2 regions of the Dongia rigui genome follow, and region 1 is predicted to be linked to the other one. Evidence: riboswitches for the same ligand, from Rfam matches in the RefSeq annotation. Region 1 holds a riboswitch; the other holds the start of a gene.
The links. A riboswitch is a leader RNA that binds a small molecule or an ion and turns the genes downstream of it on or off. The one in region 1 is predicted to bind cobalamin.
Positions count from the first base shown of each region.

Region 2: linked by a shared signal. The riboswitch ahead of cobU (bifunctional adenosylcobinamide kinase/adenosylcobinamide-phosphate guanylyltransferase) and the one ahead of SMD31_RS20435 (hypothetical protein) in region 1 are both predicted to bind cobalamin.

Region 1 covers NZ_JAXCLX010000004.1:341,472-357,298, reverse strand. The annotation lists gene SMD31_RS20470 (formate--tetrahydrofolate ligase) at 22-1,701, shown strand; gene SMD31_RS20465 (helix-turn-helix transcriptional regulator) at 1,756-2,637, opposite strand; gene SMD31_RS20460 (N-acyl homoserine lactonase family protein) at 2,776-3,609, shown strand; gene SMD31_RS20455 (SDR family oxidoreductase) at 3,636-4,655, opposite strand; gene SMD31_RS20450 (hypothetical protein) at 4,865-5,209, opposite strand; gene serA (phosphoglycerate dehydrogenase) at 5,399-6,979, opposite strand; gene SMD31_RS20440 (phosphoserine transaminase) at 6,982-8,169, opposite strand; cobalamin riboswitch at 8,340-8,554, shown strand; gene SMD31_RS20435 (hypothetical protein) at 8,590-8,883, shown strand; gene wrbA (NAD(P)H:quinone oxidoreductase) at 8,944-9,540, opposite strand; gene SMD31_RS20425 (LysR family transcriptional regulator) at 9,674-10,588, shown strand; gene SMD31_RS20420 (c-type cytochrome) at 10,711-11,607, shown strand; gene SMD31_RS20415 (c-type cytochrome) at 11,666-12,106, opposite strand; gene SMD31_RS20410 (CYTH and CHAD domain-containing protein) at 12,316-13,875, shown strand; gene SMD31_RS20405 (SixA phosphatase family protein) at 13,872-14,396, opposite strand; gene SMD31_RS20400 (RNA degradosome polyphosphate kinase) at 14,561-15,827, shown strand, end outside.
Region 2 covers NZ_JAXCLX010000001.1:2,313,041-2,328,867, forward strand. The annotation lists gene SMD31_RS10755 (cold-shock protein) at 99-308, shown strand; gene SMD31_RS10760 (hypothetical protein) at 505-732, shown strand; gene SMD31_RS10765 (fumarylacetoacetate hydrolase family protein) at 755-1,756, opposite strand; gene SMD31_RS10770 (VOC family protein) at 1,753-2,298, opposite strand; gene hppD (4-hydroxyphenylpyruvate dioxygenase) at 2,309-3,376, opposite strand; gene SMD31_RS10780 (helix-turn-helix domain-containing protein) at 3,475-4,242, shown strand; gene SMD31_RS10785 (MarR family winged helix-turn-helix transcriptional regulator) at 4,239-4,727, opposite strand; gene SMD31_RS10790 (carboxymuconolactone decarboxylase family protein) at 4,793-5,248, shown strand; gene SMD31_RS10795 (hypothetical protein) at 5,341-5,667, shown strand; gene SMD31_RS10800 (molybdenum cofactor biosynthesis protein MoaE) at 5,674-6,120, opposite strand; gene moaD (molybdopterin converting factor subunit 1) at 6,127-6,378, opposite strand; gene SMD31_RS10810 (PAS domain-containing protein) at 6,389-6,916, opposite strand; gene arsC (arsenate reductase (glutaredoxin)) at 6,990-7,340, shown strand; gene SMD31_RS10820 (hypothetical protein) at 7,502-7,918, opposite strand; gene SMD31_RS10825 (hypothetical protein) at 7,915-8,163, opposite strand; gene SMD31_RS10830 (SDR family NAD(P)-dependent oxidoreductase) at 8,263-9,021, opposite strand; gene SMD31_RS10835 (sensor histidine kinase) at 9,157-10,338, opposite strand; cobalamin riboswitch at 10,562-10,775, shown strand; gene cobU (bifunctional adenosylcobinamide kinase/adenosylcobinamide-phosphate guanylyltransferase) at 10,807-11,367, shown strand; gene cobW (cobalamin biosynthesis protein CobW) at 11,417-12,487, shown strand; gene cobN (cobaltochelatase subunit CobN) at 12,493-15,827, shown strand, end outside.

The sequences.
Region 1 (15,827 bases):
TTGATCCATAGGGGAATCTGCATGTCGAAAAAGGTCGGCAGCGATATCGAAATCGCCCGCGAAGCTAAAATGAAGCCGATCCGCGAAGTCGCGGGCAAGCTGGGGATCAAGGAAGAGCATCTGCTGCCCTTCGGCCATACCAAGGCCAAGATCTCGATGGATTACATCAAGTCGCTGAAGGGCCAAAAGGACGGCAAGCTGATCCTGGTCACCGCGATCAACCCGACCCCGGCCGGCGAAGGCAAGACCACGACGACGGTGGGCCTCGGTGACGGCCTCAACCGCATCGGCAAGAAGGCGATCATCTGCCTGCGCGAACCGTCGCTTGGCCCGTGCTTCGGCGTGAAGGGTGGCGCGGCTGGTGGCGGTTATGCCCAGGTCGTGCCGATGGAAGACATCAACCTGCATTTCACCGGTGACTTCCACGCCATCGGTTCGGCGCACAACCTGCTCTCGGCCCTCATCGACAACCACATTTACTGGGGCAACGAGCTGGGCTTCGACACGCGCCGTGTCACGTGGCGCCGCGTCATGGACATGAACGACCGCGCCCTGCGCCAGATCACCAATTCGCTGGGTGGCGTTTCCAACGGCTTCCCGCGTGAAGACGGCTTCGACATCACGGTTGCTTCGGAAGTCATGGCGATCTTCTGCCTGTCGACCGACCTCACGGACCTCACCAAGCGCCTTGGCAACATCATCGTCGGCTATACCCGCGACAAGAAGCCGATCTATGCACGCGACCTCAAGGCCGATGGCGCCATGACCGTGCTCCTCAAGGACGCGATTGCGCCGAACCTGGTGCAGACGCTGGAAAACAACCCGGCCTTTATCCATGGCGGCCCGTTCGCCAACATCGCCCATGGCTGCAACTCGGTCATCGCCACGACGACCGCGCTGAAGCTTGCCGACTATGTGGTGACGGAAGCCGGCTTCGGTGCCGATCTCGGTGCCGAGAAGTTCTTCGACATCAAATGCCGCAAGGCCGGGCTGAAGCCGGCCGCGGCGGTCATCGTTGCCACCGTTCGTGCCTTGAAGATGCATGGCGGTGTGGCGAAAGAAGACCTCGGCAAGGAGAACGTCGCTGCCGTGAAGAAGGGTGGCGAGAACCTTGCCCGTCACATCGAGAACGTGAAGAAGTTCGGCGTGCCGGCCGTGGTGGCGATCAACCGCTTCATCGCCGACACCGATGCCGAGCTCGACGCCGTGCGCCAGCTCTGCGCCGAGCTGGGCTCGGAAGCGATCGAGTGCAACCACTGGGCGCTTGGTTCGGAAGGCACCGAGAAGCTGGCCCACGCCGTGGTGAAGCTTGCCGATGGCGGCAGCAATTTCAAGCCGCTCTACCCGGACGACATGTCCCTGTGGGACAAGACCCGCACGATCGCCCAGACGCTTTATGGCGCCCAGGGCATCATCGCCGACAAGGCCGTGCGCGATCGCTTCGCCGAGTTCGAGAAGATGGGCTTTGGTCACTATCCGGTGTGCATGGCCAAGACCCAGTACAGCTTCTCGACCGACCCGAACCTCAAGGGTGCGCCGTCGAACCACGTTGTGCCCGTGCGCGAGATCCGTCTGTCGGCCGGTGCCGAGTTCATCGTCGTCGTCTGCGGCGAGATCATGACCATGCCGGGCCTGCCGCGCGTCCCGTCGGCAAACCACATCCGCCTCAACGACAAGCTGGAAGTGGAAGGCCTTTTCTAAGCGACGGGTCGATGTGTCTGAGAGAAGGCCGGCTCGGAAGAGCCGGCCTTTTTTTCAGGCGCGTCGTGCCAGGTGATCGCTGGGCATTGTCCCGTAGACGCTGCGATAGCGCCGGATGAAATGTGAGCGCGACGTGTAGCCGGCAGCCTCGGCCGCCGCAGTCACATTGGCTTCGCCGCGTGCCAGCAGATTGCGGGCAACCTGCATCCGCGCCTCGGCCAGGACGGCGCGCAAGGAGGTGCCGTCATGCGTGAGGCGGCGGCGCAGGGTCGAGGCACCCATGCCGAGCCGGGTTCCAAGCGCCTCGGCGGTCCAGGGATGCGCCGGCTCGGTCGCCACCAACCAGGCAATCCGGTCCCGCAGTGGCAGATCGAACAGGCACTTGGCGGCCGGATCATTGCGGAGCAGCATCAGCACTTCGGCCATGCGATGGTCGGCGAGTGCCTTGGCATGATCGGACGTCGACAGCGTGACGGCGGCATGCACCAGGGCATCGACCAGTTCCGCCGTCAGTGTCACTGCCTGACCCATATGGGCGGCAGGGCCGCGCGGCCTTTCCGGCGGCAGCGCGAGGGCAGGCGGCACATGCCTGACCTCGACCACCAGCGCTTCATAGAGGCCGCGCCGATCGTCGGGGATGTTGACCACGTCCAACTCGGCGCCGGTGGGCAGGACGAAGACCTGGCCGGTCGTGAAACGCTGGCCGGTATTGCCGATCCAGAATTCCTTGGTCCCGCTGAGCACGATGCCGATGATGGCGTGCTCGACCCTGAATTTCGCCACGCGCTCGGTGGCGAAGGCGCAATAAGTGAAGAGCTGGCTGCTGATGAAGGTCTGACCGTGAATCTTGCGTTCGCGACCCGGCGCGTCGGCGAGCGGGCGCAACCGGTCCAGCAGCGATCGGCGCAAGGTGTCTTGTGGAGTCTGGATGTTCATGGCGCCATCCTAGGGTCGGGACCGTTCCCACTGCAAATGTGAAGTGAGCGTTTCGGGCGCAGTTGAGGGCGGTTCCGGCGCATGAGCGGGGAACGGCCAGGTCAAGATACGGTCACTTCAGAGCAGATGGAGAGACTTATGAAACTGATATCGTTCCTATTGGCCCTCGCCGGTACCTTGGCGGCGGCGCAAGCCGCCAGTGCCGCCGAGGTCAAGCTGTGGCGTCTGGATTGCGGCACCATCAAGGTGAAGGACCTCAGTTCCTTCTCGGACACCTATCAATATGCGGGGAAGCAGCGGACGCTGACCGACAGCTGTTATGTGATCCAGCATGACAAGGATTACATGATCTGGGACACGGGCCTCCCGGCCGGTCTGCTCAATGCGCCGCTCGATGCGGCGGCACCCATGCAGCCGACGCTGGCCGCCACGGTGCCGCAGCAACTGGAGAAGATCGGCGTGAAGCTGGAAGCGATCTCGGTGGTGGGGATCAGCCACTACCATTTCGACCATATCGGACAGGCAGCCGATTTTCCGAAGGCGAAGCTGCTGATGGGCAAGCTCGATCTTGAGGCGATGAAGAGCGAGCCGCTGCCCTTCGGTGCCGTGCCGGATCTGCTGAAGCCCTGGTTGAAGGATGGTGGGGCCGTCGAACCGGTCAGCGGCGACAAGGATGTCTTCGGCGACGGTTCGGTCACGATGCTGACGATGCCCGGTCATACGCCGGGCAGCTATGCCCTGCTGGTGAAGCTCGCCAAGACAGGTCCGGTGCTGCTGAGCGGCGATATCGTTCATTTCGAGGAGCAGTTAAAGAATGAGGGCGTGCCGCCCTTCAACACGGATCGCGCCCAGTCCCTGGCGTCGATGGATCGCTTGGCGCGCATGGCAAAATCGCTGAAGGCGACGCTTGTCGTGCAGCATGACGCTGGCGACATCAAGAAGCTGCCGGCCTTCCCGAAGGCCGCGGAGTAGGATCTACCAACGGGCCGGCTGCTGGTTCAGCGGCCGGCCTGGCGGCGGTCCATCCGAACACCATAGGGCAGCGTCCCGCGCCGCCGGTCTTCCGGCGCCATGGGCCGGTAAGGCAGCGGGTCGAGCTGATACTGCGCGGAAACATCGACATTGCGCTGCTCGGCGAGGCAGATTTCCTCGACGCAATCGTCGAGGGCCCTGTGCCAGTCCGGCTGTTCCAACTGCAGGAGGTGCCGGGTGCGGCTGCAATCCAACTCGGTGCGGCGGGCAGCAGCCCCGGTCACGCCGAAACGGTTGGGCGTTATCGGGATCAATTCGGGTGCGGCCTGGTAAGGTGCCGCCCGGCGCAGCGCGTGGGCTGCGAACTCAAACCAGGTGGCGACCGGGGCTCCGGTGAAATGCAGCGTCGTGCCGTTCTCGAACTCGCGGTTGATGAGGGCGATCCCAATGCGACGCATCGCGCCGCACAGCTCGCGCACGGGGGTCGGACCGGCGATGTGGTCATTGGGCACATGGACCCGACCGCCGCGTCGCCCCAGCGACAGCATGGTCTTCAGCATGTTGTGCCCCTTGGCACCGAACAGCCAGCCGGTCCGCAGAATAGCAAAATGGCGGCAATGGGCAGCCACCTCGGCCTCGCCGGCCGCCTGTGCCTGGCCGAAGACGCTGATCGCGTCGGGGGTGTCGGTTTCCAGATAGGCGGCGAACTTGTCGCCGGCGAAGACCTGATCCGACGAGAGATGCAGGAGGGGAATGTCGAGGGCGCCGGCGACTTCAGCAAGGTCGCCGACCGACCAATGGCTGCGGGCCTGGATCAGGGTGCGGTGCTGCTCGGCGCCATCGGGCGAGGCATAGCCGATCGTGTTGATGATCAGCACCGGCGACAGGTTTTCGAGGTTCCGGCGCAGCCGTTCGATATCCAGAATGCCGAGCTCATGCCCGGTCAGCATGCGGGTTTCGAACCCCGCAGGCCAGATCATCTCGTGAAGTTCCTGTGCCAGGACGGCGTTGCGCCCGGCGATCAGAACAAGTTTCCGGTCCTGCATCTGCAGCTCCTTGGGGTCGGTCGGGAGCGACGGATTCGATCCCATAAAGATAACACCAGTGCCCGTCCAGATGAAGGGTCGAACAGAAATATAACAGCTATATCAATGGGATACTGGAAAAATTTGACATAAATCAGTGGTGTTAGACGACCAATAAAAAAGCCGCCGCGGCTAGGCCGGCGGCGGCTTTCTCGGAAGGATGACGTCGATTACGGCTTCGGTGCGCGGGCGCCAATGCAGGCGGCGTCATAATCGTTCCAGCGCAGTTCGACATGGCGCCAGTAATCCCTGGTCGGGGCGCTGCCACCAGCTTCGGCGATTTCCGGATAGTCGCCGCCGAGCAGATCGGCGACGGCCGGATCAACGGCCACAGTCTCACTGTTCTTGTAGGCTTCGCCGGCGATCGACGATTCGGCGGAAGCCAGCGTGCCCATCGCGGTTTCGGCATGGCCGCAAAGGCCGGAAACCTGCTGGTTAAGCTCGTATTGCGGCTTCACAGCGCAGGCCGTCAGAGCGAGCGCGCCGAGGACGACGGGCAACATAATGATCTTCATAAGACTACCCCTTTTAAGTGACGCTTGTGGCCGGACAACAACCCGCGCGCCACGGCGCAAGCCCCCGATTCCGGCAGAACCTCTCAATCGCGGATCAAATCATAATAATAGGTTAACCGCAAGAGTGGAGGTGACAGGACCGAGCTGCGATCGGTCCTGCCAACCACTTGTTAAAAAACGGCTTTCGTCTCAGAAGACGAGGTGTTTGGCCTGCTGCACCTGCGCCAGATCCTGGACCTGCTTCAGCAACGGGCCGGGAATGGGGCCATCGATTTCAACCAAAGCGATCGCGTCCTTGCCGGGGGCGGAGCGGCCCAGAGCAAAGGTCGCGATGTTGATGCCGTTGTCACCGAGGAGCGTCCCAAGCTTGCCGATGAAGCCCGGTTTGTCGTCATTGGTGACATAAAGCATGTGGGGCCCAAGCTCGGCATCGATCTTGATGCCCTTGATCTCGACCACACGGGGGCGTTGATCGGCAAAGAGCGTGCCAGCGATCGAGCGCGACCAGCGCTCGGATTGAACCGTGAGGCGGATGAGGGTGTGGTAATCGCCTTCGCGATCATGCTTGACCTCGGTAAGGTCAATGTTGCGCTCCTTGGCGACAAGGGGCGCGTTGACCATGTTGACGCTGTCGGAAAGCTGCGGCTTCAGCAGCCCTTGCAACATCAGCGCTGTGAGGGGACGCGTATTGAGCGCCGCAACCTGGCCCTCATATTCGACGATCACTTTCAAGATGCCGGTTTCCGTCGCCTGGCCGGCAAAGGCACCCAGCTGGTCGGCGAGCTTCATATAGGGCCTGAGCTTGGGCGCTTCCTCGACCGTCACCGAGGGCATGTTGAGGGCGTTGGTGACGGCGCCATGCAGCAGGAAGTCGGACATCTGCTCGGCCACCTGGATGGCGACATTGAGCTGTGCCTCGGTCGAGGACGCCCCAAGATGCGGCGTGCAAACCACATTGGGATGGCCAAAGAGAATGTTCTGCGTGGCGGGTTCCGTCGGGAACACGTCAAGGGCCGCACCAGCGACATGACCGCTGTCGAGGGCGGCTTTCAGATCCTCCTCGACCACCAGCCCGCCACGCGCGCAATTGACGATACGGACACCCGCCTTGCACTTCGCGAGCGCTGCCTTGTCGATCAGATTACGGGTCTGATCGGTCAAGGGCGTATGCAGCGAGATGAAATCGGCGCGCGCCAGCAACGTGTCGAGATCGACCTTCTCGACACCGAGATCGATGGCGCGCTCGGGCGACAGGAAGGGATCATAGGCGATCACCTTCATCTTCAACCCCTGCGCCCGGTCGGCGACGATGGAGCCGATATTGCCGCAGCCGACGAGCCCCAGTGTCTTGGCGTAAAGCTCGACGCCGACGAAACGGGACTTTTCCCATTTCCCGGCATGGGTCGAGCTATTAGCTTCCGGGATGTGGCGGGCGAGCGCCATCATCATTGCCACCGAGTGCTCGGCGGTGGTGATGTTATTGCCGAACGGCGTGTTCATGACACAGATGCCGCGCGCGGTCGCCGCCTTGACGTCGATATTGTCGACACCGATGCCGGCACGCCCGACGACTTTGAGATTCTTGGCGGCGGCCAGCACATCGGCCGTCACCTTGCTGGCTGACCGCAGAGCCAAGCCGTCGAACGCGCCGATCATCTCGGCCAGTTCCTTCGGCTTCATGCCGGTCTTTTCGACCACTTCGATGCCGCGTTCCTTGAAGATCTGGACGGCGGCGGGTGACAGTTCATCGGAGATCAAAACTTTGGGCATGATCAAGCTTCCTTGGCGAGCGGGGTCGCATTCTGTTTGACGGTCGCGTAAGCCCAGTCGAGCCAGGGCAGCAGGGCTTCGACGTCGCTGCGGTCGACGGTGGCGCCGCACCAGATGCGCAGGCCCGGCGGCGCGTCGCGATAGGCGCCGATGTCGAGGGCGACTCCTTCCTTTTCCAGCAGGCCGACAACGTCCTTGGCAATGGCCTGCTGGCCGTCCTTGTCATGGGCCGTGAACCAGCTGTCTGTGATCTTGAGGCAGACGCTGGTGCAGGACCGCGTCGCTGCATGCTGCGCCAGGAAGCCTGCCCAATCAGACTTTGCGACCCAGTCCGCGATCGCCTTGGCATTGGCTTCGCTGCGCGCGATCAGGCCCGGCAATCCGCCGATATCCTCCGCCCAGGCCAGGGCATCCAATTGATCGTCGACGCATAGCATCGATGGCGTATTGATGGTCTCGCCTTTGAAGATGCCTTCGATCAGCTTGCCGCCCTTGGTGAGGCGGAAGATCTTTGGCAGGGGCCAGGCGGGCTTGTGCGATTGCAGGCGTGCGACGGCCCTGGGTGACAGGGCCAACATGCCGTGCCCGCCTTCACCGCCCAGCACTTTCTGCCAGGACCAGGTGACGACATCGAGCTTGTGCCAGGGCAGGTCCATGGCGAAGACGGCCGATGTCGCATCGCAGATGGTAAGACCGGTCCGATTGTCGGCGATCCAATCGGCATGCGGCATGCGCACGCCGGACGTCGTGCCGTTCCAGGCAAAGACGATGTCATCGGCCGGGTCAATCGCCGCAAGATCCGGCAGGGCGCCGTAATCGGCGCGCCGGAGCTTGGTCGGCAAATGAAGCTCGTTGATGATGTCGCCGGCCCATTCCTCGCTGAAGCTTTCGAAGGCGAGAACCGTGATGGGATTGGGACCGAGAAGCGACCACAGCGCCATCTCGACGGCGCCGGTATCCGAGGCCGGCACAATGCCGAGCCGATAGTCTGCGGGAATGCCGAGGATGCGCTTTGACTGCTCGATCACGGCGACGAGCTTGTCCTTGCCGGCCTTCGAGCGATGCGAACGACCGTGCGTCGCCGTCTTGATATTCTGATTGTCGAGGAGAGCGGGGGTCCAGCCGGGGCGCTTGGCGCAGGGTCCGGACGAGAATTGCGGCCGAATCGGCCGCTGGAGCGGTCTTGTCATCATGCGTTCCTTCCAGAACGAAGCACTCCGTTGGGGGAGCGTGGCCCACCGCCGATATCGCCGATATGCCAGGGCATGTCAAGCAGAGGATAAAATGCGTCGCTTCCTGAACGAATGGATAGGAACCGGCGCTGCGACCTTCGTGCCCTTTGCCTTTCAAGGCATCCTGCACTAGCTTCGGCAGCGATGGTTCATCGTGTTCAGCATCCTTGATGCCGAGCCGGTGATTAATAGGGAACGCGGTGCGATACCGCGGCTGCCCCCGCAACTGTGAGCGGTGAGCTTCCTGCCAACAATGCCACTGGAATGCCTCGACATTCCGGGAAGGCCGGCCGAGAAGCAGCGAACCGCAAGCCAGGAGACCTGCCATCACCTGTTGAAACTCATGCGACCGGGCGGCGGGCCTGGCAGAGGTGGTCGATGACTCTCGCTACCGACTTTTCTTTTGATGACACCCAACTCAACGCGTCGTTGCTGGCGCTCGATGCGGTGACGCACGAACCTGTACAACTGAAGCTGCTGGCCTGGGTGATGGGCCTGCCGAGCGGGCTCGACCCGGCGATCGCCGCGCGCATCGTGATGAAGCAGCAAGTGGCCGACCACAGCATGCGCGTTTCGGCGCCGCTGATGAAGCTGGTGGAAACGGTCGCGCAATACCCGCGCGAGCGGCTGGCGCAACTGGTGAAAGCCCGTCGGCGCGCGGCAATCAACTGAGCGGAAACAAAAACGGCGCCGGATTATCCGGCGCCGTTTCTTAGCCGTATTGGTGGCGTCTTACTTCAGCTTAGCAGCGATCTTGGCGACGTGTTCGCCCTGGAAGCGCGCCATGCCGAGTTCCTGCTCGGACGGCTGGCGGCTGCCATCGCCACCAGCGATCGTGCTGGCGCCATAGGGCGAGCCGCCTTTGATTTCATCGAGGCCCATCTGCGCAGCGCAGGAATAGGGCAGGCCGACCACGACCAGGCCGTGGTGGAGCAGTGTGGTGTGAACCGAAAGAATGGTCGATTCCTGGCCGCCATGCTGTGTGGCCGACGAGGTGAAGACGCTGCCGACCTTGCCAATCAGGGCACCCTTGGCCCAGAGGCCGCCCGTCTGGTCGAGGAAGTTGCGCATCTGCGAGGCCGCGGCGCCGAAGCGGGTCGGGGCGCCGATGATGATCGCGTCATATTCCGGCAGTTCGTCGACCGTGGCGATCGGCGCTTTCTGGTCGAGCTTGAAGTGGCTGGCCTTGGCAACGTCATCCGGCACGAGTTCCGGCACACGCTTCACCGCAACGTCGGCGCCGCCCTTGCGGGCACCTTCGGCGACGGCTTCCGCCATCTTCTCGATATGGCCGTAGGTTGAATAATAGAGAACGAGAACCTTGGTCATGAAAGCCTCACATTAAAGGGGGATTTGAGCACGGGAGAGTCGGCACGTCGGCATGTTGGGCGCGTCAGACGCCCGCGACAATTCCCACGCCTGTGATAAGATCGTTCACTTTTAGCTGACAATCGGTGGGACGATGGATCAATTGGCGGCGATGCGGACCTTTCGCCGGGTCGTGGAATTGGGCAGCTTCACGGCGGCGGCGCGCGGCCTCAATCTCAGCAAGGCGGCGGTTTCCAAACAGGTCGGTGAATTGGAGGCGCATCTCGGTGCCACACTCATCCATCGCACGACAAGGCGCCTGTCGGTAACGGAAGTCGGTCATGCCTATTTCGAGCGCGCCATACGGCTGCTCGACGAGTTCGAGGCGGCCGAAGCGGAAGTGAGGCACCTGCAGGCGGAGCCCACGGGCTCCTTGCGCCTCAGCGTCCCCAATGCGATCAGCGTGCCGCAGCTGGCGGCGACCATCAACGATTTGGCCGCACGCTACCCCAAGCTGCGGCTCTCGATCGAAGCGAGTGACCGCTTCGTCGACCTCATCGAAGAAGGCTTCGACGCCGCGATCCGCATTCGCACGGAACTGCCGGATTCGAGCCTCATTGCCCGGCGCCTGTGCACGATCCCGCGCTATGTCTGTGCATCGCCCAAATACATCAAGAAATTCGGCGAGCCGAAACGGCCCGAAGATCTGAAGGAGCACAATTGCCTGATCTACACCCAGTCGCCGGCGCCCTATGACTGGGCCTTCAAGACACCCCTGGGGCGCAAGCTGATCCGTGTCGCGGGGTCAATCCAGAGCAATCATGGCATGATGCTGATGGAGCCGTTGCTGGCCGGCCACGGCATTGCCCTGCTGCCGATCTTTTCGATCGGCGAGCCGCTGGCCAAGGGCAGGGTGAAGCGGTTGCTGAAGGACTATCCCACCGACGCGGTGTCGCTGCACGTGGTCTATCCGCAGAACCGGCATCTGTCGCCCAAGGTGCGCGTCTTTGTGGATCTGATGGCCGAGCATTTTGCCGAGCGTCAGCCCTGGGTAGAGGTCGACGGATAGGAATATTGGAAAGACAGAAAGCTGACAGCTGATACTGTTAGGAAGTCGGCATCGGGTCCGTCCTGGACGGGTCCTAATAAAGCTGCAAGTCTTGCTGAACACCCAGGTTTCATAGGCACCAGATGAAGAAGCTGCTTGCCGGCGTCGTCCTCCCGGTCATCGCCATTGTCGCCATCGGCCTGTTTTTCGCTTCATCGACGGAGCATGTCGATGGCGCCACCTTGCCGACACATACCGTCAACCTCGCCAATGGCGAGTTGCTCTATCATATCGGCGGTTGCATTTCCTGCCACCGGCCGGCGGAAGGCAGTGGCGCCGACATGTCTCTGCCGTCGGGCGGCGCGCCCCTGGTGACGCCGATCGGCACGCTCTATCCGCCCAACATCACGCCGGACAAGGAAACGGGCATCGGCAACTGGACGGAGGCAAACTTCATCGATGCCGTTCAGCACGGTGTCTCGCCTGCAAACACGCATTACATTCCGGCCTTTCCCTATATTTCCTATGGCCGCATGAAGGCCGAGGATGTGCTGGATATTCGGGCCTATCTGATGACTCTGGCACCCGTCAGCGCGGTGCGGAAGGAAGATGACATCCCGTTCCCCTGGTTCCTGCGCCGCGGCATCGGCCTGTGGAAGAAGCTTGCCGTATTGCCGGCGATCGAAACGGATGCCGCACAATCGCCCAGCTGGAATCGCGGTGCCTATCTGGTCAACGGGCCGGGCCATTGTGCCGAATGCCATACGCCGCGCAACGCGATGATGGTCATGGACCAGACCCATGCCTTCGCCGGCGGCCCGCACCCGGAAGGAAAGGGACAGGTGCCCAATCTGCGCGATCTGCTGGGGCGCAAGAAATACAAGGACGTGGATGAGCTGGCGAGCGCACTCAAGGAAGGCGAAGAAGGCTTCTATGAGGGGCTCGCCAAAGGCGGCATGGGGGCGGTCCAGCAGAATGTCGCCAAGCTGCCGGATGCCGATATTCACGCCATCGCCGAATATCTCGGCAGTTTGAAATAGAGAACGGCGGCCACGCTGAGCGGGCCGCCGTTTTTCGTTCAGGCCAAGCCGATCGAAATCAGTTGGTCTTTTCGCGGTATTGCTTGTGGCACGCGCCGCAGGTGCCGCCTACTTTTTCAAACTGGGCCCCGACGGTTGCAAGGTCGCCGCCGCCGGCAGCCGATGCCAGCATCGTGGCTTCGTCCTGCAGCGATTTTGCCTTGGCGACGAAATCGTCCCAGTTCTGCCAGATCTCGGCCTTGGCAGCGTCATCGGGCGTGTCGGAACCCTGCGGGAACAGGTCGGGGATTTTTGCGGCGATCTCGGCGATCTTCTGAGCTGGAGCGGCCGCGTCGGCCGCATTGCCGTTGGCGCTGATCAGCTCCTTGATCACCTTCATGTTCTTGCCCAATGCCTTCATCGCGTCCTCACGGGGCGATTCAGCGGCGACTTGGGCGACGATCCCTCCCAAGACGACGGCGACTGCCGCGGCCCCGATCATCAGCTTCTTACGCATCATGTGGCTTTTCCCTCCGATTCCAGAGTGATGGCTGTGTGGAAGACAAAACCTAGGCCGATTGCAGCACGGCCAGAAGGGGAATGCCCGCTTCTCACGAAGTTGTGAAGGCATGGGTCTTTTTTGACTTGAAATGGGTAAATTGTCATCAAACCGTCATTTTTTATCCGCTTAGACCCTGATTAGGATCGCGCCGGACACGGTTGGGGACCATGAAGAACCGGGAACTAGAACTGAAGCTGTCTTTGCCGGACGGTGGTGATGGGCTGCGGCCTACCGCCCTGCGGCGCCTGATCGGTGCCGCAAAGGCCGCGCAGTCGCAGGAACTTGAGACGACTTATTTTGACACGCCGGACGGCTGGCTGAAGCGCCACGGCATGGCATTGCGCATCCGGCGGATCGGCAAGCGACGCATCCAGACTTTGAAAGTCCCGGGCGACACCGTCGATGGTCTCCAATCCTATATCGAGTTCGATGCCGAGATAAAGGCAGCGCGACCGCAGATCGAGGCGATCGCTGATCAGAAACTGCGCCGCCGCTTCGAGAAGGAACGGATCTTCGACAATATCCGGCCCCTGTTCACGACGCGCTTCGAACGGTCGGCCTGGCTGATCAAGCGGGGCGACAGCGAGATCGAAGTGGCCTTCGACCGGGGGTCGATCAACGCCCGCGCCGCGCGCGTGCCGATCGGTGAGATCGAGCTTGAACTGAAGGCGGGTGATCCGGCCGAGCTGTTCACCTGTGCCGAGAGGCTGGTCGAGGATCTGCCGGCGCGCCTCGGCCTCAGCACCAAGGCAGCACGCGGTTATGCGCTTGTCGCGGGAACGCAAGCCGTGCCCGTCCGTGGGGCGCCGATGGCGCTGCCGCACAAGGCCACGGCGGCCGATGCCTTTGCCGCACTGGCCCGCAATTGCCTGGAGCAGCTGCGCGCCAATGAAGCCGCCATCGACCAATCCGAGGACGATGAGGCGATCCACCAGTTTCGCGTCGCCATTCGCCGTTTCCGTGCCGGCATCGGCGCTTTCCGCGAGCTGATTGACGATGGCGCCCATGCCACGATGTCGATCGATCTGCGTTGGTTGCAGCGGCAGTTCGGTCCGGCGCGCGATCTCGACGTTCTGATCGCCGACACGCTTGTGCCGATGCAGCAGCGCCTGCGCGGCCATGGCCTGATCGGTGCCTTGCTCGAGACGGCGGAGGCGGCGCGGGCAGAGGCGCGGCATCAGGCTCATCTGGCACTGGAAAATCCGCGTTATGCGGTGATGCTGCTGCAGATCTATCGGCAGCTACTGACCGGCGGCTGGCGGACGCAGAATGCCGAAGGCGCGTCAGGCCTCGATATTCCGGTGCGTGATTTCGCCGATGCCTGGCTTGGCCGCGCGCATAAGCGCCTGGTTCGTCTCGGCGCGGCGCATGCGACGCTATCGGAAGTCGATCTGCATCGCCTGCGCCTGCTGGGCAAGAAAATGCGCTATGGCGCGCAGGTCTTTGCCTCGCTCTATCGGAGCAAGCGAACCGAGAAATATCTGCTGCATCTGGGTGCCATCCAGGATCACCTGGGTTCGCTCAATGATGCCGTTGTCGGGCGGCATCTGCTGGTCGATTTGATTGGCAAGCTGGGTCAGCAGCGGGCCCTGTCATTGCAGGAGACGGGGCAATTGGAGGGCATCGTGCTTGGCTGGCATTCGCACAGGATCGCACAAGATCTCGGCGGCTTTCAGGAGACCTGGGAGACCTTCCGCGCCCAGAAGAAGTTCTGGCGCGGGGACTAATCCTTCGCCAGGTCTTTCGGGGTTTTGAAGGTGCGAAGGCGCCCTTGCTGGTCATCCAGCTCACGCCAGCTGCTGATGTCAAAATCGATCACGGCAACGGCGCCGGTCGGAAACTTGTCTTGCATGCGGTCGAGGTATTTCAGCTCACCTCGCGTGGACAGCCAGTGTGCAAGACTGCCGATTCCAGGATTGTGGCCAATGAGCAGGATAGTTGAAACCTTTGCATCGTTGACTTTCGCCAGGGCGGCGAGCATCTCTCGCGGCAGGGCCATATAGAGGCAATCAGCCTTCTCGATCGGCACCGTGGCCGGAAGATAGGGGCGCAGCAGGTCCAGCGTCTCCGTGGCGCGCAAGGCGGTGGAGCTCATGACCAGATCGGGGGCGATCTTCTGCTCGTGCAGCCACCGGCCCATGAGGGGTGCTGTCGCACGGCCGCGATCCGACAAGGGGCGGTCATGATCGGCGATGTCACCGGCGTCCCAGGCGGATTTTGCGTGCCGCATGAGGATCAATGTCTTCATTCTGTCATCAAATTGAAGTAATTGATTTATAAGGAATACCAACCACCAAACGAGTGTTCTATACTGTAGGCGAGGTGGCCATCCGACGCCAGCGGCGGTTTTTCAGGGCCGTTGGGGCGGGTGGCGGTATGGAACAGGACCGGACAAGTACAGGAAGCCCTCCCGTGGACGATGCACAATTGGTCGAGCCGAAATATCAACCGGATGCGTTGAATCGCTTCATCAACCGAGAACTCTCCTGGCTGGCCTTCAATGAGCGCGTGCTGCAGGAGGCGGGCAACAAGGCCCACCCGCTGCTCGAGCGCGTTCGTTTCGTTTCCATTTCGGCCAACAACCTCGACGAATTCTACATGGTGCGCGTTGCCGGCTTGCGCGGGCAGGAGCGGGCGCATGTCAATGTCATTTCCGCCGACGGACTGACCCCGATCCAGCAGCTGGCAGCGATTAACCAGCGCTCTGGCGAATTGATGCGGACCCAGCAGCTGCATTGGCGCAAACTGCGCGAAGAACTCCGCGAGAACGGCATTGCCGTCGTCGAGCCGTCGGAGGTGACGGGCGCTGAAATGGAGTGGTTGGACAACCATTTCATGGACCAGATTTTTCCGGTGCTGACGCCCATGGCGGTCGACCCGGCCCATCCATTTCCGTTCATTCCCAATCTGGGCTTTTCCGTTGTGCTCGAACTGCGCCAGATCAGTGACGGCAAGCCGATGCGGGCGCTGATCATGCTGCCCAATCTGCTGCCCCGCTTCGTCCGCCTGCCGGGTCGCGACCCCTACAATGTCCGCTTCCTGACGCTGGAATCAGTCGTTGGGCTCTATCTCGACAGGCTGTTCCCGGGCTTTGAAGTCATCAGCAAGGGCTATTTCCGCCTCATCCGCGACAGCGAAATCGAGGTGTTGGAAGAAGCGGAAGATCTTGTCCGCCACTATGAATCGGCGCTGAAACGCCGGCGGCGTGGCCTGGTGATCCGCCTCAAGGTCAATGCCGAAATGCCGGAGGACCTGCTGTCCTTCGTCATCGACGAACTCGATGTCGACCGCGAGGATGTGTTCGTGCTGGATGGCCTCATCGGTCTGGCGGCGGTATCGCAGCTGATCATCGGCGACCGGCCTGATCTCAAATTCCAGCCCTTCAACCCGCGCTTTCCCGAACGCATCCGGGAGATGGGGGGCGACTGTTTCGCGGCCATTCGCACCAAGGACATCGTCGTTCATCACCCCTATGAGAGTTTCGACGTGGTCGTGCAGTTCATCCTGCAGGCAGCACGCGATCCCAATGTGGTGGCGATCAAGCAGACATTGTACCGGACCAGCGATGACAGCCCCATCGTGAAGGCGCTGATCGAGGCGGCGGAAGCCGGTAAATCGGTTACCGCGCTGGTGGAACTCAAAGCGCGTTTCGACGAGGCGGCCAATATCCGCTGGGCAC
Region 2 (15,827 bases), on a different contig from region 1:
CGCCCTCCGGGTGCCCAGATCGCGTCAAGATCGAGACACAGTCTGATGCGTTGCCCATCGGGGGTGGCGCCACCCAACTATGTTTACGGAGGACAGCAATGCCGACCGGCACTGTCAAATGGTTCAACAGCACCAAGGGTTACGGTTTCATTCAGCCGGAAGCCGGTGGCCCGGACGTGTTCGTTCACATCTCGGCCGTCGAGCGCGCCGGCATGGGCACGCTCAACGATGGCCAGAAGGTCTCGTACGAAGTGCACAACGACCCGAAGCGCGGCAAGAGCTCGGCCGAGAATCTCAAGGCCGTCTAAGCTGACCGTTTAGCGTCGTTCGCGACGTTGATGGAAATGGGGCACCCCGCAACGGGTGCCCCATTGCTTTTGTCATAGCGTGAACTGCCTTCGTGCCGGCCGGGCGATCTCGCCCGCTTTTTTGCCGGCGCGTCCGACATCCGCCCGCGACCGCCATCCTCGGCGCCGGGCCAATGATCAAAAGATGGAGATTTCCATGGCACGCAAGAAACCAGTCGTCGATGCCGGCTTCGTCCTCTTCGACGTCGTCTATCAGGACGGCCGCCAGACCTCGAACCGTAAAGTGCCCGCAGCGGATCTCGGCGGTCTCGACGGCGACGATCCCGCAAAGACCTTCATCGAAGAACAGGACCGCAAGATCGCCGAAATGTCCGGCCAATCTCGCGGCCCCATCAAAACCATGAAGCGCTCACCGAACCAGTAAGCGGGCGCCCGGTGACGGGTCTCTATCCCACCACCTGATCGATCGCGCCGAAGATCGAGGCGCCGCCGGCATCCAGCATCTCGATCCGCACGCGGTCGCCCGATTGCAGGAACGGCGTTACCGGTTTCCCACCCGCGATCTGTTCCACCATGCGCCGCTCGGCGATGCAGGAATAGCCGCGGCCACCTTCTGCGACCCAGGTACCAGGCCCGCCATCGGGCCCCCGGTTGGAAACCGTGCCGGAACCGATGATGGTGCCCGCCCCCAAGGCTCGTGATTTCGCGGCATGGGCGATGAGCGTCGGAAAGTCGAAGGTCATGTCGGTGCCGGCATCGGGACAGCCGAACATCGCGCCATTGAGGAAGGAACGCAGCGCACCGCTGAGCTTGCGCCCGTCCCAGGCATCGCCCAACGCATCCGGCGTCACCGCGACCGGCGAAAAGGCCGATGACGGCTTCGACTGGAAGAAGCCGAAACCCTTGGCAAGCTCGTCGGGGATGAGGCCGCGCAGCGAGACGTCATTCACCAGCATGACGAGGCGGATGCGCGAGGCGGCCTCGGCGACGCTGCTGCCCAGTGCCACGTCATCCGTCACCACCGCGATCTCGGCCTCGAAATCGCAGCCCCATGTGGGATCACGCAGCGGGATCGCCTCGGTAGGGCCCAAGAACGTGTCCGACCCGCCCTGATACATCAGCGGGTCGGTCCAGAAGCTTGCCGGCATCTCGGCGCCGCGTGCCTGCCGCACCAAGGCGACATGGTTCACATAGGCCGAGCCATCGGCCCATTGGTAAGCGCGCGGGAGCGGCGAGAGGCACTGGGTTGCATCAAAGGCATTTCCCTCGATCTCGCCGGCATTGAGGCGGCGTGACAAGGCCCTAAGCACCGGTTCGGCCGCGGCCCAATCATCGAGGGCTGCCTGCAGGGTCGGATATTCGGTTACCGGAACCGCCTGCTTCAGCGCGCGGTCGACGACATGCAAGGCACCGTCACGGGTGCCGTTCTTCAAGGATGCCAGCTTCATGCCTTCAGCGACCCGTCATGCAGCCAGGCCGCGTGTTTGGGGGCGCGGCGCGTCTTCGCCCATTCTTCCAGCATCGCCCATTTGACCTCATCGAGGCGCCGCTTCATCTCCGGCGTCTGGATGTCATGCGCCAATTCGATGCGGTGGCCGTTGGGGTCGAAGAAATAGATCGAATGAAACAGGGTATGGTCGACCGGGCCGATCACCTTGATGCCGGCTTGCACCAGGCGTTCCTTCGCCGCCAGCAGTTCCGCCTCGCTGTTCACCTTCAATGCCAGATGCTGCACCCAGGCAGGGGTGTTGCGGTCGCGGTCCATCTCGGTCTTGGTCGGCAATTCGAAGAAGGCCAGGATATTGCCACCACCCGCATCCAGGAAGACATGCATGTAAGGGTCCGGCTCCTTGGTCGATGGCACCTCGTCCTCGGCAATCGCCAGCACGAATTCCATGCCGAGATGCCGCTGGTACCATTCCACCGTTTCCTTGGCGTCGCGGCAGCGATAGGCAACGTGGTGAACGCCGTGCAGTCTCAATCCGCTCATCGCCTGCTCCTCAGTTCTGACCAACGACTTTGCGCTCGATCTGCTCGCGCTCGATCGAGCGGAAGAGGGCGGCGAAATTCCCTTCGCCGAAGCCTTCCTCGCGCTTCCTTTGGATGATCTCGAAGAAGACCGGCCCCAGCAGCGTCGTGGTGAAGATCTGAATGAGGATGCGCGGATCGCCCTTCTCGGTGCTGCCGTCGATGAGGAGGCCGCGCGATTTCAGCTCACCCACATCCTCGCCATGGCCGGGCAGGCGTTCCTCCAGCATGTCGTAATAGGCATGGGGCGGCGCCTTCATGAACGGGACACCGTTCCCCCGCAGGCGGTCGACGGTCGCGAAAATATCATCGGTCGAAAGGGCGATATGCTGGATGCCCTCGCCATTGAAGCGCATCAGGAATTCTTCGATCTGCCCGGTTTCCTTCGAGGCTTCCTCATTGAGCGGGATGCGGATGCGCCCGTCGGGTGCCGCCATCGCCTTCGAATGCAGGCCGGTATACTCGCCCTTGATGTCGAAGTAACGCACCTGGGCGAAGTTGAAGAGCCGCTCGTAATAGCCGGCCCAGAAGGCCATGCGGCCCTTATAGACATTGTGCGTCAGGTGATCGATCTCGAGGAGGCCAAGGCCCTTCGGCTCGCGCTCGGGAGTGAGATAGCGGAAGTCGATGTCATAGATGCTGGCGCCCGGGGCATAGCGGTCGATGAGATAGATCGGCGCCCCGCCGATGCCTTTGATCGCCGGCAGCTTCAGCTCCATCGGTCCCGGCGCGATGTCGATCGGCTGCGCCCCGCGCCGCAGGAGTTCGGCATAGGCCTGATGCGCATCGGCAACGCGGAAGGCCATGCCGCAGGCCGAGGGGCCATGCTCCTCGGCGAAATACTGCGCAAGGCTGCCCTTCTCCTGGTTGACGATGAAGTTGATCGCCCCCTGGCGATAGAGTTGGACGTTCTTCGAGCGGTGCTGTGCCACCAGGGTGAAGCCCAGCGCCTTGAAGACCTGGTCGAGGACCTCGGGATCCGGGGCGGCGAATTCGACGAATTCGAAGCCGTCGAGACCGATGGGGTTCTGGGCGTCCATGCAAATGCCTCGCGTCAGCATTGGGTACGTCCCCAAAACTACCCCCGAGGGGCAATTTGGGCCTAGACCCGCGTCTCACCTGGTGGAACACTTCAGGGATGCAGAAGACGAATCGGAGCCTCGAGCGCGGCCTCATCCTGCTGCGCCAGCTGGAGCTGAAAGGCCCCGCCACCCTCTCGGCGCTGGCCCGCCACGGCGATTTGCCGAAGGCCACGGCCAGCCGCCTGCTGCTGACGCTGGTCGAGGCGGGCTGGGTCTATCGCCGCCGCAATGACGGGCTGTTCGTTGCCACCCTGCCGCAGGCGGCCCCGCTGGCCGAACCGGATCGCGGCCGCATCGCGCGGGCAGCCTTGCCCTATCTTGTTGATTTGTCTGAGGTTACGGGTCTCGCGGCCGACCTTGTCTGGGTCATGGGTGTGGGCGTCCTGGAAGTGGTCGAATCGACAAGGACGGCGCAGATCGGCGGGGTCGATCCCAAGGTCGCGGGCTTCCGCCCCTCGCTCGTCTTCTCCGCCCCCGGCCGTGCGCTGCTCGCCGCCTGCGACCCAGCCACCCGCGCCCGGCATCTCGCCCACGTCACCCGCCTCGATTCCCCGGCCGAGCGCCTTGCTGTCACCAAGGGGCAACTGGCCAACGAACTCGCCCTCACCAAGAAGCGCGGCTACGGACAACGCGCCGCCGGATATTGGCCGCAATCCTCGGATTACGGGCGCGAACCGATGGATATCGCGGTGCCGATCGGGACCCAGGGCTGCCTCAGCCTGGTCTGGCCGGCGGAGGCCCATGAGGCGGATGAGGTCGCCGCCGCCAATCTCATGCAGCTGCGCGAGACGGCGCGTGCCATCGGCCGCGTGGTCGGGCCCTAATCGGTCTCGCGGGCAAGCCCCACCAGCCAGCGGCGGACGACCTGCTCCTCGGCGGCGCTGAGATCCTGGCGCAACCAGGCATCGAGGCGCTGCACGGGCTTGCGGCACTGGACCAGCATCGCACGGCCGGCGGCGGTCACGTCGATATGCTGGATGCGGCCGTGGACCGCATGCTTGCGGCGTTCGACCAGCCCGGCCTTGATGAGGTTGGCAACGATGACGCTGACCGTCTGCGGCGTGAGCAGGGAAAGGCGCGCGAGATCGGCGCCGGAAAGGCCCGGATAATTCGCCAGCATGGTGAGGACGACGAATTGCGGATTGGTGATGCCGATCTCGGCCAATTCCAGTTCGAAGCGGTGGCGATGGGCGACACCGGCCTGGCGCAGCAGATAGCCAAGATGCCCGCCTTCGCCGCGCTTGCCTTCACCCGCCTTGGGGACATGCACGTGCGGCATGGCGGGGTGATCCGGGTGACGCTTGCGCATGATATCAGAGCTCTTATATGTTGTTCGTATTCTGATATTATCCGATTTTCTGGAGAGAACCAGCCATGTCCGTGACCCCCCGTATGACACTGGAGGATTTCTACAAGATTGCCCCGGATGCCCGGGATGCGCTCATCGCCCTTGGCAAGGCCGTCGATGCCTCTGGCCTGGAAAAGGAACTGACCGAACTGGTCAAGCTGCGGGTCTCGCAGATCAATGGCTGCGCGTTCTGCTTGCAGTTGCATCTGGGCATCGCGCGCAAGCTCGGGATCAAGGCGTCCAAGCTCGACCTCGCCGCTGCCTGGCGCGATGCGGACATTTACACGCCCCGCGAGCGGGCAGCACTCGCCTGGGCCGAGATATTGACCCAGGCCGAACATGGGGCGGCGTCGGATGCGGCATTCGACAGCTTGCGGCAGGAATTTAATCAGAGTGACATCGCGTTTCTGACCGCTGCCATTGCCAATATCAATGCCTGGAATCGCATTTGCGGCGGTCTCCGCTTCGCGCCGGTTATCTAATGTTTACCGCCTGATAAACCATTTCCTAACCAAGTTGGGGCACTCTGGCCGCCATTGCTCCGGCATTTGCCCGGGGCCAGGAAGGTATTTGAATGCAGGCCCCAATTACCCAGGCGTTGCCGCGCCTCACGCTGAAGAACATGCATGTGATGCTCGATCGGAAAGTTCATCCGATCGTGAATATGAACATCCAGGATGTGCTGATCGGCGGCATGCCGGATTGGATGGCGATCGGCCAACGCGTCCAGTTTTCGTTCGTCATCACGCTGAAGGAATGGGAGCGCAGCCTGCCGACCTATGGCGTCGTCATCAAGAATGAAGGCGGCAATTGCGACGTGCGCTATACCCCGCCCACACCCAGCTGGCGCAACATCCTGATGAAGCTGGTGTCGGAAGAAGCACGCGCGGCCAAGAAGTAACCCGCCTCAGCGTTGCCAGCGCTCCGCTGCCTGATCGTCGCTTGCCTTGGCGTCGACCCAGTTCTGGGTGCTGCCGTCATCTTCCAATTTCCAGAACGGCGCCTTGGTCTTCAGCCAATCGATGAGGAAGGCGCAAGATGCCAAGGCCGCCTCGCGATGCGCCGAGGCCGTGGCCACCAGCACGATCCGATCACCGGGCAGCAATTTGCCATAGCGGTGGATGATCAGGCACCGCGCCAGCGGCCAGCGCTGCATCGCCTCGTCGGCAATCGCGGTCAGCTGCTTCTCGGTCATGCCGGGATAATGCTCCAGCGTCATGCTTGAGCCTTGGCCGCCCATGTCGCGCACCAGGCCGGTGAAGCTGGCGACACCACCCACCTGGGTATCGCCCTCGCTCAAGGCTGCCAGTTCCGCGCCGATATCGAAATCCTCGCGCTGGACCTTGACCGTGATCATGACTCAGCCGCCGGTGACGGGTGGAAACAGGGCCACTTCATCGCCCGTCTTTACCGGGTGATCGGCACCGACATATTCCTGGTTGACCGCCACCTTCACCACCTTGCGTTCCTTGAGGGCGCCCGCGTAATTGTCGCCGCGCGCGGCCAGCCAATCGAGCAAATCGCCCACAGTGGCGACATGGGGCGGCAGGGTGATCTGTTCTTCACCGACGCCGATCTTGGCGCGGATCCAGGCGAAATAAAGCAGTTTCATGGGGCAACATTTAGGGCCGCATCACCGCTTCGTCCAGCCACAATTCATGGAAATGCTCCGGCGCGCTGGCATTGAATTCGTAATAGGCCAGCAGCACCAGATGCGAAACGCGCAGCTGGTCGTCGGAGAGCGGCAGCCCGAGACGCCGCACGCGGCGCGACAGGCGCGGCTGAATCATGGCTGCGGCATCAAGAAAATGCCCGACACCGTCATCGGCCATGCGGCCCAGGGCATGGAAGATGCGCGATGAATAGATGCCCCAATCCATCTCCTCGAGATAGAGCCCATTGAGGCTGCGGCCATAGATGCGCTCCACCTGGGTCCCGGCGAGGCGCACGCGCAGGCGGCGCGCGGTGGGATCCAAAGGCTGCTCGATCTCGATGATCCAGATATTGGGCAGCAGTGCGGCGATATCGCCGGGGTCGATGTCGCCGCGCGACGCCCAGCGCCGCGTGCCCCGTTTCGACGTCACATGGGCAAGGAGCCGGCCAAAGCGCGGATCTGCCGCCAGGCCCGCCTGATCACGGATATCGCTCACGGTTGGCAAATCGGGACTCACCTCGCTAGGTTGGCCACATCAGCACACAGCCGACGGGCAAAGGCAGGTCCACATGTCGATCATCATCTACCACAACCCCAAATGCAGCACGTCCCGCAAGGTCCTCGACTGGCTGACCGAAAAGGGCCATGCGCCCAAGGTGGTCGAGTATCTGAAGACGCCGCCCGACGTGGCAATACTGAAGAAAATCCTGGTGGCGATGGGGGGTGCGGCGCCGGCCGATATATTGCGCCGCAAGGGCGATGCCTATGAGGCGCTGGGCGACGTCACCAGGCTGACGCCCGATCAACTCATCGCCAAGATGGTCGCAGAACCTGTCCTGATTGAGCGCCCCATCGTCGTCAACGGCAAACGCGCCGTGCTCTGCCGCCCGCCGGAGAAGGTCTGGGATTTGGTCGACTAGTCGGCGTTTCGTTCGGATAAGAGCCCCCTCTCCCTAACCCTCCCCCACGTTGGGGGGAGGGAGTTCATCGAGCGTGCTGAGTTGCCGGCGATAAACTGGCTCTAATCCCCTCCCCCCAACGTGGGGGAGGGTTAGGGAGAGGGGGAGTTGAGACGAAGACTCTAGGCCGCTTTCTCTCCCGGCACGCGGTCCGGCAGCAGGAAGACTGTGCGCGCCAGCGGGTGCTGTAACCTCTCGCGCGAATAATGCTGCGACAATGCGGTGCCGTCGAAGAGATCGGCATGGCGCAAGGCGAAACCTTCCCAACGGATGCCTACAGATTCTGTAGCGAGGCGCTCATTAATGAGGGTCATGAAGGCGCAAGTGATGGTCTCGTGATAGAGCCCGTCCTTGCCGATCGCGGCGGCGAAGCGCTGGATCGCATGACGCATGGCGCCCAGCGCTGCGGCGAAGTCGTGGCGCTGCAAATAAAGAAACCCGGCGCGCAAATGGGCCGCATGATTGAATGCCGCCGGATCGATGCGGCAACTCTCCAGCGCCGCCAGGAAATCGTCGTCGGTCATTGCATCGGCGCTCATCTCGACTTCTCTTTCAGCTTGTGGCTGGCGGCCGCCGTCAGCGTCAGGCCGTAGACCTTTTTCAATTCGGCGATCTGCTTCACCGTTGCCGGTTCGAAGGCGCACTTTCCCTCAAAAGCATGCAGCGCCATCCCTTCGATGAGATCGCCGAGCGACATGTCCTTCAACTCGGCCACGGCCTTCAAAACCTTCAGCAGCCGCTTCTCCAGCCGCACGCCGGTCTGTACGCGTTCGATGGTTTCCATGGATGGGATCTCGATGTACGAATGTTACTCATGTACCAAGGTAACATATTTGAGTCAAGTGAATGGCGGCGGGATCGATAGCGGAAAGCTGGTTAGCGCCTACCGGATCACCAGCCCGCCATCGACATGGATCACCTGGCCGGTGATGTAGCGGGCGCCGGGGGAGCAGAGGAAGGCGATTGTGGCGGCCACGTCGGCGGGTTGGCCCTTATGGCCCATGGGGATGCGCGCAGTCAGCTTCGGCCATTGATCAGCGGAGACGGCCTTACCTTCCGCATGCCGGTCCTTCTCGATGAGGCCGGGAGCAATGGCGTTGACCGTCGCACCATCGGGGGCGAGTTGCAGGGCCAATGATTTCACCATCGTCTCCAGCGCTGCCTTGGCCGAGGCACTGGCGGGGAAGTTGAGATAGCCCGGCAGGAAGAGATGCGCGTTATGGGTCGAGATGGCAACGATGCGGCCGCGCGCACCCGCCGATTTGAGATGCGGCAAGGCGGCGGTGGTGAGCGCAAAGAAGCCACCGGCGATGACGGCATGGGTGTAATCAAGCTCGTCGCGCGTCAATTCGCCGATGAGCGGGCGCAAGGGGAAGCCGGCATTGGCAATGAGGATGTCGAGGCCGCCGAAGGCTTCGATCGCTTGTGCGACGAGTTGCGCGCCGGTTTCGCGCTGGGCGAGGTCACCCATGGCGAGCACCGTGCGTGTGCCGGCGGCTTCGATTTCGGCGGCGACCTGTTCAAGACCTGCGCGGTTGCTCTTGGTGTGCAGCAGAATCTGCACATCTGCGCCTGCCAGCGCCCGCGCCGTGGCGGCACCGATGCCGGAGGCGGCACCGGTGATGAGAATGGAACGGGTCATGGTCGTGATGCTCTCACTTAGAGTCAGGCCGGGGAATGTAGGGTGAGTATGCCCGGATAGGAAGCGACGAAACCACTCCGTCATGGTCGGCCTTCGCCGACCATGACGGTAAAAAGGCCCCAGCGAGGCGCTCCTCTACCGCACCTTGGGGATGGTCAGGGTCACGGTGGTGCCGACATTGGGTGTCGACTGGATGTCGAGCTTGCCGCCATGGAGTTTCACCAGGCTGTCGACGATGGGCAAGCCAAGGCCAGTGCCGGTTTGCGCATAGGGGCTGTCGGTGGGGACCTGGCCGAAGGGTTGCAGCGCCACTTTGACCTGGTCCGGCGTCATGCCGATGCCGGAATCGGCCACGTCGATGACGATGTTGCCCTGCGCCTGATGCGCCGTGATCATCACGGTGCCGCCGGCCAGGGTGAACTTGATGGCGTTGCTGACGAGATTGACCACCATCTGGCGCAGGCGCCGGCGGTCGGCCACCAGCGACAAGGGCGAACGGCCGAGATCGACCACCAGCTGCACGCCGCGCTTCTCGGCGATGGGGGTCATCAGCTGGACCGAACTGTTGATGAGTTCCTTGAGCTCGATCGGCTCCAGGCTCAGCTGCATCTCGCCGGCTTCGACCTTGGAAAGGTCGAGGATGTCGTTGATGAGTTCGAGAAGATGCGTGCCCGCCTGGTTGATGTTGCGGGCGTAATCCTCATACCGCGCGGTGCCGTCGGCGCCGAAGACGCGGCCGGCGATCACTTCGGAAAAGCCGAGGATGGCATTCAAGGGCGAGCGCAATTCATGGCTCATGCGCGCCAGGAAATCGCTCTTGGCGCGGCTGGCGGTAATCGCCACCTGGCGCTGGCGCTTCAGTTCGTGGTTGAGCTGGGCGGTGGAGGCCGCCTGCACGCGCAGCTGTTCGGTCGCCTGGGCCAGCTGCACCTCGCGCTCCTTCTGCGCCGAGATGTCGACGATGGAGGCAACGAGCGCGTCGGCCCCTTCATATTTGGTGGCGCGGCCGGACAGGAGGCCCCAGAAGCGACGGCCGGTGAAGCTTTGAAACTCGATCTCGAAATTCTGGATCGAGCCGTCGCGCCGCAGGCGCTGAATGAGCTCGCCGCGCAGATTGGCGTCGGCATAGAGATGATCGGTGCGGTGACCCGCCGGCAGGTCGGCCGGGCGCTCGAACAGCGCCTTGGCGGCCGCGTTGGCAAAGAGGATGTCGGTGGTCGCCAGATGCGTGATGACGATCGGCGTCGCAATGACGTCGAGCAGCGCGGCATCCGCCGCCGACATTGCCGCCCCTTGCCGCGCCGCATCAGGCTGCATGCTGGTATCCAAGCTGGAACAGGCCAAGAGTGATCCATCCTGTGGCCGGGCAGATCCCGGCCGTCGTTTTCAAACGTTCGAAACTATGTGCCAGCAGATTGACACTTGGTGAATAATGAGAGGTAAAGAGGTGAAATCAATCATCATACGATTGTGTAATTTTATCCGAAATCCTTGTGCCTGATGTCCCAGGGCGAGGCTGGGTTTCTGCTGGCCAAGCCCCGCCGCTTTGAGTAGGTTGCCGCCAACCGCAAAGAGGGAAGCCGGTGAAACGCCAATCTGGCGACATTCCGGCGCTGCCCCCGCAACTGTAGGATCGTTATCCCAATCGTTAACTGGGATGCGGCGGATGAAAGAGCCACTGGCCGGTGCGGCTGGGAAGGCCATCCGCTGGAATACGGTCGAGTCAGGAGACCTCGGCGGCCGCTTCGTAACGGCAACGACCTCGGAGGGAGGTTTCGCGCCATCATGGCTCGATCCTTGTCACAAGGCGCCGGTCCCACCGGCATCATCACCCCGCTGCCTGCCATCACCTTGGTGCTGGGCGGGGCGCGTTCGGGCAAAAGCCTCTATGCCGAGGAAGTCCTCGACCGGCATACGGGTGCCCGTACCTATGTCGCCACCGCCGAGATCCGTGATGCCGAAATGGCGGCGCGGGTGCAGTTCCACCGCGACCGCCGCGACCCGGATTGGCGCCTGGTCGAGGAGCCCATGGCCCTGGCCCAAACGATCGTGGCGGAAACAGAGAAGGGGGCGGCGGTTCTGGTCGATTGCCTGACGCTGTGGCTCACCAATGTATTGCTGGCGGAAAAAGACGTGCCGGCGGAGATCGACGCGCTGGAGGCAGCGCTCGGCCAATGCGGCGGCCCGCTCATTTTCGTCGCCAATGAAGTGGGCCTCGGCATTGTGCCGGGCAACAAGCTGGCGCGCGACTTCCGCGATCACGCGGGGCGTCTCAACCAGCGCATCGCAGCGCGCGCCGACCACGTGCTGTTCGTCGCGGCCGGCCTGCCGCTCATACTGAAGTGACGCGCGGGTCGCCGCGCGGTTTGAAATAAGAGCCGATAAGGATCATGCAATGACTGTCGCTTCCAACGCTGCTGGTGCCACTGGTAAGATTCCGGGCGGCAAGATTCCGGCCACCATCGTCACGGGCTTCCTCGGTGCCGGCAAGACCAGCCTGATCCAGCATCTTCTCAAGAATGCCGGCGGCAAGCGCCTGGCGCTCATCATCAACGAATTCGGCGAGCTTGGCGTCGACGGCGAGATCGTCAAGGGCTGCAAGATCGAAGGCTGCCCGGATGAAAACATCGTCGAGCTGGCCAATGGCTGTATCTGCTGCACGGTGGCCGACGATTTTCTGCCGACCATGAAGGCGCTGCTCGACCGCGCCAACCCGCCCGACCATATCGTCATCGAGACCTCGGGCCTGGCACTCCCGAAGCCGCTGGTGAAGGCCTTCAACTGGCCGGAGATTCGCACGCGCGTCACCGTCGACGGTGTCGTCGCCGTGGTCGACGGGCCGGCGGTGGCGGCCGGCCGCTTTGCCGACAATCCGGATGCGGTCGATGCGCTGCGGAAATCGGATGACGGGCTCGATCATGAAAGCCCGTTGGCGGAACTCTTTGAAGACCAGATCAATTGTGCCGATCTCATCATCGTCAACAAGGCGGACCAGATGACGGGGGGCGAGCATGAAGCGGCCCAGGCCCATATCATCAAGGAATTGCAGCGCCCGGCGAAGATGATCACGGCGCGTTTCGGCGAGGTTGATCCGCGCGTGCTGCTGGGGCTGGATGCGGCGGCCGAAGCCGATCTCAGCGCGCGGCCCTCGCATCATGAGCTGGAGGGCGAGGATCACAATCATGACGATTTCGAAAGCTTCCAGGTCGAGATCGGCGAACTCGCCGAGCCACAGCAATTGCTGGCCAAGCTGGTGCCGGCCATCGAAGCCCACGATATTCTGCGCGTGAAAGGCTTCCTTGCCGTGGCGGGGAAGGACATGCGCCTGGTGCTGCAGGGTGTCGGCAACCGCCTGCAGCATTATTACGACCGGCCGCTGGAAGCGCATGAAGGGCGCAAGGGCCGCATCGTCGTGATCGGCCTCAAGGGCCTCGACCGCGCTGCGATCACGGCTGCGCTCGCCTAAAACCCATGCATCTCCTCGCCGCCAAACCGGGAACGATCAGCGATGGCGGTGAAGCCGTCGATCTTGGCCAGACGCCGGCCGAGATCGTGGTGCTGAGTGCGGCGGATACCGAGCTTGCGGCCCTTGCCGCCTCGCATGCGGCGCTGCCCCAGCCAAAGCCGACCTTGCGCCTGGTCAATCTGCTGCAATTGCAGCACCACATGTCGGTCGATCTTTACATCGAGCAGGTGGCGGCCCATGCCAAGCTGGTGGTGCTGCGCCTCATCGGCGGCGAACGCTACTGGCCTTACGGGGTCGAGCAATTGGCGCTCAATGCCCAGGCGCGGGGCAGCCAGTTCGCGGCCCTGTCCGGCGACGACCAGCCGGACCCGGAGTTGTCGCGCCGCTCGACGATCGACGAGGATGCGGCACACCGGCTGTGGCAGTACCAGATCCATGGCGGCCAGACGAATGCCGAGAATTTCCTGCGCTATGCAGCGGCGCTGATCGGCTATCCTGGTGAGTGGGCGGAGCCGCGGCAGCTGCTGCGTGCCGGGCTATATTGGCCGGGTGCCGATATCCTCGGCCTTGCCGATCTCAAAGCCTATTGGCGGCAGGGTGCCCCGGTCGCCGGCATCGTCTTCTACCGCGCCTTGCTGCAGGCGGGCACGCTGGCACCGATCGAGGCGCTCATTCGCGCCGTGGCGGCACGCGGCATCAATCCGCTCCCCATCTTTGTCAATTCGCTCAAAGAAGCGGTGGCGGCCGATCTCATCCGCGACCTTTATGCCGAGACGGCACCGGACGTGACCTTGAACTGCACCGGCTTTGCCATCTCGCAGCCGGGTGCTGCCGAGTTTGCCACACCCTTTGATGGCGGCGATCACCCGGTGCTGCAGGTGGTGCTCTCTTCCGAAAGCCATGCGCAGTGGCAGGGCAGCCCGCGCGGGCTGTCCCCACGCGATCTTGCCATGCAGGTGGCGCTGCCGGAACTCGACGGTCGCATTCTGACCCGCGCCATCTCGTGGAAATCGGCACAGCATTTTGACGCAGCGACGCAATGCACCATCGTGGCGCCGCAACCGGTGGCTGACCGGATCGATTTCGTCGCCGATCTTGCCGCCAATTGGGTGAAACTGCGCCGCACGCAGGTCGGGGGCCGGCGCGTGGCGCTGGTGCTCGCCAATTATCCCAACCGCGATGGGCGCATCGGCAATGGCGTCGGCCTCGACACGCCGGCCGGCACCATCGAAGTGTTGAAGGCGATGCAGGGCGCCGGCTATCACATCACAGCCGTGCCGACCGATGGCGACCAGCTGATGACGCGCCTGATTGCGCGCGAGAAGGGTGCCTTCCGCCTCACCGGCGCAGATTATGCGGCGTTCTTTGCGAGCCTGCCGGCGGCGATGCAGGCGGCGGTGATCACGCGCTGGGGCAGCTTCAACCAGGATCCCAACTATGCCGGCGACGGCTTCGATCTGCCCCTGATCGATCTGGGGCATGTCGTCATCGGCATTCAGCCATCGCGCGGCTATGACGTCGATCCGACGGCCAGCTATCACGACCCCGACCTGGTCCCACCGCATTATTACTTTGCCTTCTACGCCTATCTGCGGCGCCAGTTCGGTGCGCTGGCGATGGTGCATATGGGCAAGCACGGCAATCTCGAATGGCTGCCGGGAAAGTCGCTGGCGCTGTCGAACCTGTGCTACCCGGAGGCGATCTTCGGGCCCATGCCCAATCTCTATCCCTTCATCGTCAACGATCCGGGCGAAGGGGCGCAGGCCAAGCGCCGCGCCCAGGCCGTCATCATCGATCACATGACGCCGCCGCTGACGCGGGCCGAAAGCTATGGCCCGACCCGCGATCTCGAACGATTGGTCGATGAGTATTTCGAGGCGAGCCAGGTCGATCCGCGCCGCTGTGTCGATTTGAAACGCCAGATCCTCGATCTCGCCATGTCGTCGGGATTGGCAGCCGATTGCGGCGTGCTGGTGGATGACGATACCGACACGGCCCTGGCCAAGCTCGACAATCATCTGTGCGAATTGAAAGAGGCGCAGATCCGCGACGGCCTCCATATCTTCGGGAAGGCGCCGGAAGGGGCCATGCTCGATGCATTGCTGGTGGCACTCACCCGCCTGCCGCGCGGCAAGGGCGAGGGGCGCGGCGCATCGCTGATCCGGGCGCTCGGCGCCGATCTCGGCCTCGATTTCGACCCGCTCGATGCCAAGCTCGGCGAGGCGTGGAACGGTGCCCGGCCGGACGCCCTGCAGCGGGTAAGCGATGATCTGTGGCGGCTGACCGGCGATACGGTCGAGCGGCTGGAATTGCTGGCACTCGCCCTGGTGTCGCATCAGCAGGCCTGCGACCCGGCCTGGACGCGCACGGCGGCTGTGCTCGACTTCATTGAAGACGATCTGCGCCTGCGTGTGCAGGGGTGCGGCGATGCGGAAATCGCCAGCATCTTGCGTGGGCTCGACGGGCGCTTCGTCAAGCCGGGTCCCTCCGGCGCGCCGACACGCGGGCGGCTGGATGTGCTGCCCACGGGGCGCAATTTCTTTTCGGTCGATACGCGCTCGGTGCCGACACCGACCGCCTGGAGTCTCGGCTGGCAATCGGCGCTCCTCGTGCTTGATCGTCACCGCCAGGAACATGGTGCCTGGCCCAAGGCCATCGTGCTTTCGGCCTGGGGGACCGCCAATATGCGCACCGGCGGCGATGACATCGCCCAGGCGCTGGCCTTGATGGGCGTGAAGCCGAGCTGGGATCCCGGTGGATCAGGCCGCGTGGCCGGATTCGAGATCATGCCGCTCGCTGTCCTTGGGCGGCCGCGCGTCGATGTGACCTTGCGCGTCTCCGGCTTCTTCCGCGATGCCTTCCCGGCGCAGATCGATCTCTTCGATTCGGCGGCGCGGGACGTGGCGAACCTCGACGAGCCGGATCATCTCAACCCGCTGGCGGCACGATTCCGCAGCGAACGCGCCGGCCTCGTGGCACAGGGCGTTGCTGACGTCGATGCCGTGCGCCGCGCCGGCTACCGCGTCTTTGGATCGAAGCCCGGTGCCTATGGCGCCGGGCTGCAGACGCTGATCGATGAGAAGGGCTGGTCGGAGACCGGCGATCTGGCGCGCGCCTATCTGGCCTGGGGCGGCTATGCCTATGGGCAGGGTGCGAGCGGCGAGGCGCAGCAGCAGCTTTTCGCGCAGCGTCTCACTGGGGTCGAGGCGGTGCTGCACAACCAGGACAATGCCGAGCATGACCTGCTCGACAGCGACAATTACTATCAGTTCGAGGGTGGCCTCGCCGCGGCCGTCACGCATTTGACCGGCAAGCGCGCGGTGGTGTGGCATAACGACCA